Linked DNA regions of Oleomonas cavernae. The protein of the gene in region 1 binds, or shares a complex with, the protein of each later gene. Links are inferred from orthologs where the notes say so. Each region holds a gene or a part of one and is shown in the gene's direction. Other genes may lie near its edges.

The links.
Region 2: the proteins of rodA (region 1) and mrdA are in contact, whole or in part, in a crystal structure (PDB 6PL5), measured with the Thermus thermophilus proteins. The link is inferred for Oleomonas cavernae from one-to-one orthologs. Residues at the interface, in WP_223903423.1 of Thermus thermophilus: Phe161, Val165, Phe168, Val169, Leu172, Pro198, Tyr199, Glu202, Tyr211, Arg212, Asp213, Gln220, Val221, Gln223, Ser224, Ile226, Ala227, Ile228, Gly229, Ser230, Gly266, Phe267, Val270, Leu274, Tyr277, Gly278, Leu281, Phe285, Leu289, Arg297; in WP_223903432.1 of Thermus thermophilus: Arg4, Ile5, His6, Leu8, Ala9, Phe12, Ala15, Leu16, Leu19, Gly20, Arg22, Ala23, Trp24, Leu26, Gln27, Val28, Tyr31, Tyr34, Leu36, Leu43, Thr45, Asp47, Lys156, Gln157, Gly158, Ser160, Val184, Leu201, Glu202.

The regions. Positions count from the first base shown.
Region 1 is NZ_QYUK01000011.1:2,218,182-2,221,441, forward strand. Bases 289-3,239 are described here. They hold rodA (rod shape-determining protein RodA), read left to right. Parts: upstream 289-1,168; coding sequence 1,169-2,311; downstream 2,312-3,239. Other genes in these bases: D3874_RS14450 (N-acetylmuramoyl-L-alanine amidase family protein), read left to right, coding at 289-723; D3874_RS14455 (DUF423 domain-containing protein), read left to right, coding at 732-1,097; D3874_RS14465 (exopolysaccharide biosynthesis protein), read left to right, coding at 2,330-2,965; D3874_RS14470 (DUF4262 domain-containing protein), read left to right, coding at 3,008-3,239. Also shown: more of D3874_RS14450, read left to right, coding at 1-288; more of D3874_RS14470, read left to right, coding at 3,240-3,260. UniProt on the Escherichia coli protein: Peptidoglycan polymerase that is essential for cell wall elongation. Also required for the maintenance of the rod cell shape. Functions probably in conjunction with the penicillin-binding protein 2 (mrdA).
Region 2 is NZ_QYUK01000011.1:1,617,309-1,620,614, reverse strand. What follows is about bases 294-3,290. They hold mrdA (penicillin-binding protein 2), read left to right. Parts: upstream 294-853; coding sequence 854-2,728; downstream 2,729-3,290. Other genes in these bases: D3874_RS11470 (iron-containing alcohol dehydrogenase), read left to right, coding at 3,023-3,290; mreD (rod shape-determining protein MreD), read left to right, coding at 333-857; mreC (rod shape-determining protein MreC), read left to right, coding at 294-295. Outside these bases: more of mreC, read left to right, coding at 1-293; more of D3874_RS11470, read left to right, coding at 3,291-3,306. UniProt on the Escherichia coli protein: Catalyzes cross-linking of the peptidoglycan cell wall. Responsible for the determination of the rod shape of the cell. Is probably required for lateral peptidoglycan synthesis and maintenance of the correct diameter during lateral and centripetal growth.

The DNA.
Region 1 (3,260 bases):
CCGGGCCGCAAGCCCAAGGCGCCGGCGGCGACCACGCCCATCGACCAGCGGCCGATCATCGTGCTCGACCCCGGCCACGGCGGCCGCGACCCCGGCGCCATCGGCCCCAGCGGCGCCTTCGAGAAAACCATCACGCTTGACCTGGCCCGGCGCATCGCCGCCCGGATCGAGGCCGGCGGCACCTACCGCGTGGTCCTGACCCGGCGCAAGGACGTCTTCGTGCCCCTGCAGGAACGTGCTGCCGTCGCCCAGCGCGTGCAGGCCGACCTGTTCGTCTCGATCCACGCCGATTCGGCGCCCAACCCCGATGCCCGCGGCCTGTCGGCCTATACCCTGTCGGAAAAGGCGTCGGACGGCCTCGCCGCGGCCATCGCCGACCGGGAAAACGCCGCCGACCTGATCCACGGCATCGACATCGGCGTCGCCGACCCGGAAGTGGCCGCGATCCTGTTCGACCTGACCCGGCGCCACTCCCTGAACACCGCGCTGGCGCGCAAGGCGCACATCGTGCGGACCGCCGGCGCCAAGCTGCGCCTGCTCGACAACCCGCGCCGTTCCGCCAATTTCGCCGTGCTCAAGGTGCCCGACGTGCCGGCCCTGCTGATCGAGACCGGCTTCCTGTCGAATGTCGCCGACGAAAAGCTGCTGACCTCGGACAACAGCCGGGCCAGGATCGCCAACGTCCTGGCCGATGCCTTCGCCGGCGCCATGGCGGTCGCCTGAAGGGTGCCTTGTACCGCCTCACCCTTGTCATCGCGGCACTCGACGGCCTGGTGGGCGTGGGGCTCGGCGCCTTTGCCGCCCATGCCCTGAAAGCGACCGCCACGCCCGAGGCCCTGGCCCTGGTCGGCACCGCCAGCCTCTACCAGATGATCCACGGGGCGGCGGCGGTAGCAGGCCTGCGGCTGGTCGACAAGGGCTGGGTCTGGGCCGCGGCACCCTTCTGCCTGGCCGCCGGCGCCCTGCTCTTTGCCGCCGCCCTCTACGGCATCGCGCTGGCCGACCTGCGCCTGGGGCTGGTCGCCCCGATCGGCGGCACCCTGATGCTGGTCGGCTGGGCCTGGCTGCTCATCGCTGCGGTATTCCGGCGCGCGTGAGCGCCTTTGCCCTGGCGCCTGTTCCGGGCTAGAACGGGGCATCTGCACACCATGATTTCGAGACCCGAGCGTTGAGCTTCTATTCGAGCCGCGACGAAAACCCGTCCCTGGGGACGCGCCTCCTGTCGATCAACTGGGGCCTCGTGCTGCTGGTGATCGCCATCGCGGCGATCGGCGTCGCCATGCTCTATTCCAGCGCCGGCGGCAAGTGGGATCCCTGGGCGGGGCGGCAGTTGGCGCGCTTCGTCGTCGGCCTGGGCGTCATGGTCGTGGTCGCCGTGATCGACGTCTCGCTCTATGCCCGCTACGCCTATGTGCTGTACGGCGTGACCCTGGCGGGCCTGGTCGGCGTCGAGGTGATGGGCTCGATCGGCATGGGCGCGCAACGCTGGATCGACCTGGGGTTTTTCCAGATCCAGCCCTCCGAGATCATGAAACTGGCCCTGGTGCTGGCCCTCGCCCGCTATTTCCACGGCGTCATGCCCGAACAGATCGGCCGGCCGACGGTGCTGATCGTGCCCCTGCTCATGGTCCTGCTGCCGGTCGCGCTGGTGCTGAAGCAGCCCAACTTAGGCACCGCGAGCCTGCTGTTGCTGGGCTCGGGCGCGATCTTCTTCCTGGCCGGGGTGCGCCTGTGGAAATTCGGCATCATCATCGCGGCGGGCATCGGCGCCCTGCCCGTTGCCTGGGAATTCCTGCACGACTACCAGCGCCGCCGGGTGCTGACCTTCCTCAACCCGGAAGCCGATCCGCTGGGCGCCGGCTACAACATCCTGCAATCGATGATCGCGCTGGGCTCGGGCGGGGTGTTCGGCAAGGGCTACCTGCTGGGGACGCAAAGCCAGTTGCGCTTTGTCCCCGAGGTGCATACCGACTTCATCTTCCCGCAACTGGCCGAGGAATTCGGCATGATCGGCGGCTTGCTGCTGATCCTGCTCTACGTCTGCGTCTTCGGCTATGCCCTGGCGATCGGGCTTGGTTCACGTCACCAGTTCGGGCGCCTTGTCGCGCTGGGCATCGGTACCCAATTATTCCTCTATGTCTTCATCAACCTCTCCATGGTCATGGGCCTGATCCCGGTGGTGGGCATTCCCTTGCCGCTGGTCTCCTACGGCGGCTCGGCGACCATGACCCTGATGATCGGCGTGGGCCTGATCCTGTCGGTCTCGGTCCACCGCGAACGCCGGCTGGCGCGCCGGCTCGACCATAGTTAGTTGCTCAAGCGAGGCTTCGTGGCGCGTCACAAGGACAAGCACACCCTGCGCGAGCCGACCGCGGCGGAAGCCCTGGTCACCCTCGCCTTCGGCTATTCGGGCGAGCGCATTTCGATCGGCGAGATCGTCGATCCCCTGGCCGAACGCGGCTTCGGCCTGCTGATCCTGCTGCTGGCCCTGCCCACCACCCTGCCGATCACGCCGCCCGGCCTCTCGGCCATCGCCGGCTTTCCCATCGCCTTCATCGCCCTGCAGATGGCCATCGGCCTGCCCCGGCCCTGGTTGCCGCAGCGGGTCCGGCGGCGCTCGATCCTGACCGGCGACCTGCAGCGGGTGGTGCGCGGCAGCCTGGGCGTCGTCACCCGCCTGGAGCGGGTGCTGAAACCCCGCCTGGCCTTCCTCACCGGCTGGACCCAGGAACGCCTCGTCGGCCTGCTGGTCGCGACGCTCGGCCTGATGCTGGCAAGCCCCATCCCCTTCACCAACATTCCCCTGTCGATCGCCATCGTGTTCCTGGCGCTCGGCCTGATCGAACAGGATGGCCTGATGACCCTGATCGGCGTCGTCGGCGGCATCGCCGCGATCAGCTTCCTGGTCTACATGAGCGTCATCTCGTGGGACGCCATGTCAGGCTGGATCGGGCATTTGTTCTAGGGGTGCAAAGGCACCATCCCAGGGTGGAAAAGGGGCTGGCCTGTGACTCAGGAATTCGACAGAGCCGAGCAAGATGTAATCGACACGGTCAAGCGGGTGGGCTGGCAGGTCAAACTGATCATTTCAGGGGAGAACGACGACCCGAATTTACCTCCCTTCGCCTACACTGTCGGCTTGGCTGTTACCTTTGGCTGGCCTGAGTTGATCTGCTTCGGCCTTCGCACGGAGTATTTGGGGCAGGTCATCAACAACGCGGTGGCAGAGCTCAAGAGCAAGGGGCAAGTGCCGGCCCCCG
Region 2 (3,306 bases), 600 kb from region 1 along the record:
CAGCTATCTCGCCGCCGGCACCAAGGTCCACCCTGGCGACCGCATCGTCACCTCAGGCCTGGGCGGCATGTTTCCGCCCGGCCTGCCCATCGGCTCGATCGAAACGGTGACCAACGGCGTGGTCCGGGTCAGGCCCTGGGTGCGCTTCGACAAGCTCGACTTCATCAAGATCGTCGAATACTCGCTCGAGCCCGATGCCATCCCCGATCCCGCCCCGCCGGCCGGCCCGCCGCTGCCCTCGGTCAACGCACAGGCCGAACCGGCCAAGCCCGCCGCGGCCCCCCCGGCACGGTGACCTCGGCGCCACCGGCCGCAGCCGGGGAGCAGGACCGGTGATCGAGCCCTGGCCGCGCCGCCTGCTGGCCAACCTGGTGCTCCTGGTGCCGCCGCTGGTCGGCTTCGTCTGCGTACTGATCGGCGTGGCGCCTTCCGGCGTCAGCGGGATCGATGCCGCCGGGCCGGCCCTGACCCTGATGCTGATCTATTTCTGGACGATTTTTCAGCCCCACCTGCTGCCGCCGCCGGCGGTCTTCATCATCGGCCTGTTGCAGGACACCCTGTCGGGCGCGCCGATCGGGCTGGGCACCTTGATCCTGCTGGGGGTGCAGCAGTTCGTGGCGCGTGAGCGCCGGGTCTTCACCGCGCGCACCTTCGGCATCGCCTGGTTCGGCTTCGGCGTCGTCGCCTTCCTGGCGGCGGGGGCGGGCTGGCTGCTGGGCAGCCTGCACGGCGCCCGCCTGATCGAGCTGCAGCCCTTCGTCATGCAGATGCTGCTGTCGATCGCGCTCTATCCGCTGGCCAGCTGGATCTTCGGCCAGATCGTCCGGCTCCTCGATTCGCTCGAGGAATTCCGATGAACAACGAGAAGAACGACAATCTTCGCGCCAAGACCTTTACCCGGCGGGCATTGCTGCTCGCCGGCGGCCAGCTCGGCCTGCTGGCGGTGCTGGCCGGGCGCATGTACCAGCTTCAGGTGGTCGACGGCCAGCGCTTCCAGATGCTGGCGGAAGACAATCGCATCAACCTGCGCCTGCTGGCGCCGACGCGGGGCCGCATTCTCGACCGCTTCGGCAACGAGTTGGCGACCGGCCGGCAGAATTTCCGCGTCGTGCTGATCCCGGAACAGAGCGACGATGTCGATGCCACCCTGACCGGCCTCAACGCCATCGTGCCGATCCCCGAACACCAGTTGCGCCGGATCCGGCGCGAGATGGGCCGGGTGCGTGCCTTCATGCCGGTCACCGTGCTCGAGAACCTGAGCTGGAGCGAGTTCGCCGCGGTCAATGTCCACAGCCCCGAACTGCCCGGCATCCAGCCCGACGTGGGCGAGACCCGCTACTACCCGTTCGGGCCCGAACTGGCCCATGTGATCGGCTACGTCGCCTCGGTCAGCGACAAGGACATCGCCGAAAGCGCCGATCCGGTGCTGCAACTCCCCGGGTTCAAGATCGGCAAGAACGGCGTCGAGCGCAGCTTCGATTCCGCCCTGCGCGGCAAGGCCGGGGCCAGCCAGGTCGAGGTCAACGCCTACGGCCGCATGATCCGCGAACTGACGCGCGACGAGGGCCAGCCGGGCGAGGATGTCGTGCTGGCCCTGGACCTTGCGCTGCAGCGCTTCGCCCACGAGCGCCTGGGCGAGGAAAGCGGCGCCGTCGTCGTCATGGACGTGCACACGGGCGAACTGATCGTCTGCGTCTCCACCCCCGGCTTCGACCCGACGCCGTTCAACGTGGGCCTCAGCAAGACCGAATGGAACACGCTGCAGAGCCACCCGCGCAGCCCGCTGATCAACAAGCCGATCAGCGGCCAGTACCCGCCGGGCTCGACCTTCAAGATGGTGGTCGGGGTCACGGCCCTGGATGCCGGAATCATCCAGCCCTCCCATACCGTGTTCTGCCCCGGCTCGTTCCAGCTCGGCACCCATACCTTCTATTGCTGGAAGAAGGGCGGCCACGGCACGGTCGATTTCCAGACGGCGCTGGAACAGTCCTGCGACTGCTTCTTCTATGATGTCGCGCGCCGGGTCGGCGTCGACCGGCTGGCGGAAGGGGTGCGCAAGTTCGGCCTGGGCGAGAAGCTGGGGATCGAACTGCCGGGCGAGCGGCCGGGCCTGATCCCGACCACGATGTGGAAGGAAAAGGCCCTGAAGAAGCCCTGGCAGCAGGGCGAGACCGTGATCGCCGGCATCGGCCAGGGTTACGTGCTGGCAACACCCCTGCAACTGGCGACGATGACCGCGCGCCTGGTCAACGGCGGTCGCGCGGTGGTGCCGCGCCTGGCCAAGGCGCCGCCTGGCGCGGCGGAAGCGGCGCCGGCGATGGATATCGACAAGCGTTGGCTGGACCTGGCGGTCAGGGGCATGATTCGGGTCACCAACAGCCAGTCGGGCACGGCCTTCCGCTCACGCGTGACCGAACCGGGCATGCAGATCGGCGGCAAGACCGGGACCAGCCAGGTGGTGCGCATCAGCCGGGCGGAGCGCCTGTCGGGCGTGCGCCGGCGCGAGCAGGATAAGCCCTGGCACGAGCGCCACCATGCGCTGTTCGTGGGCTTCGGCCCGGTCGACAATCCGCGCTATGCCTGTGCCGTCATCGTCGAGCATGGCGGCGGCGGCTCTTCGGCCGCGGCCCCCGTCGCCGCCGACATCCTGCGCGAAGCCATGCGCCTGGATCCGGTATCGCGCACCGCGCTGGCGCCGGCCAATGGTGCGACCGGCGACCGCACCTGAATTTTTTTGCATGAAGTCCTCGACAAGCCGGCGGCGGCTTGGTATCTACCCGCCTCCCGACACGCTAGTCGCGGAATCGGGCCGTTAGCTCAGTTGGCAGAGCGGGTGACTCTTAATCACTAGGTCGTAGGTTCGACCCCTACACGGCCCACCAAATTACCCAGCCCCGCGAGGCTTGGAATACCGGGAGGTTTCCAGGACTTGCGGGGCTTTCCTTTGCCCCGGCGCAAGGGTGCGATTGCGGCGGCCGGCGGGCTATTGTACGACCCCTGTCAGTGACCCCTGGGGGACGTTGTGCCGAACGCCATTGCTCTCGATTTCTCGACCACGCCGCGGATCGTCCTGCGCCCCGGCGCCGTGGCCGACCTGCCGGCCATCCTGCGCGATGTCCACGCCCGCCATGCCCTGCTGGTGACCGATCCCGGCCTGGTGAAGGCCGGCCTGATCGAGCCGGCCGTGGCGGCCCTGCGCGCGGCCGGGATCGCCGTCACCGTCTACGACCAGGTCCAGGCCGATCCGCCGGTGCGCATCGTCGTGGCCGCGGCCGATGCGGCGCGGCAGGCCCTGGTCGACGCGGT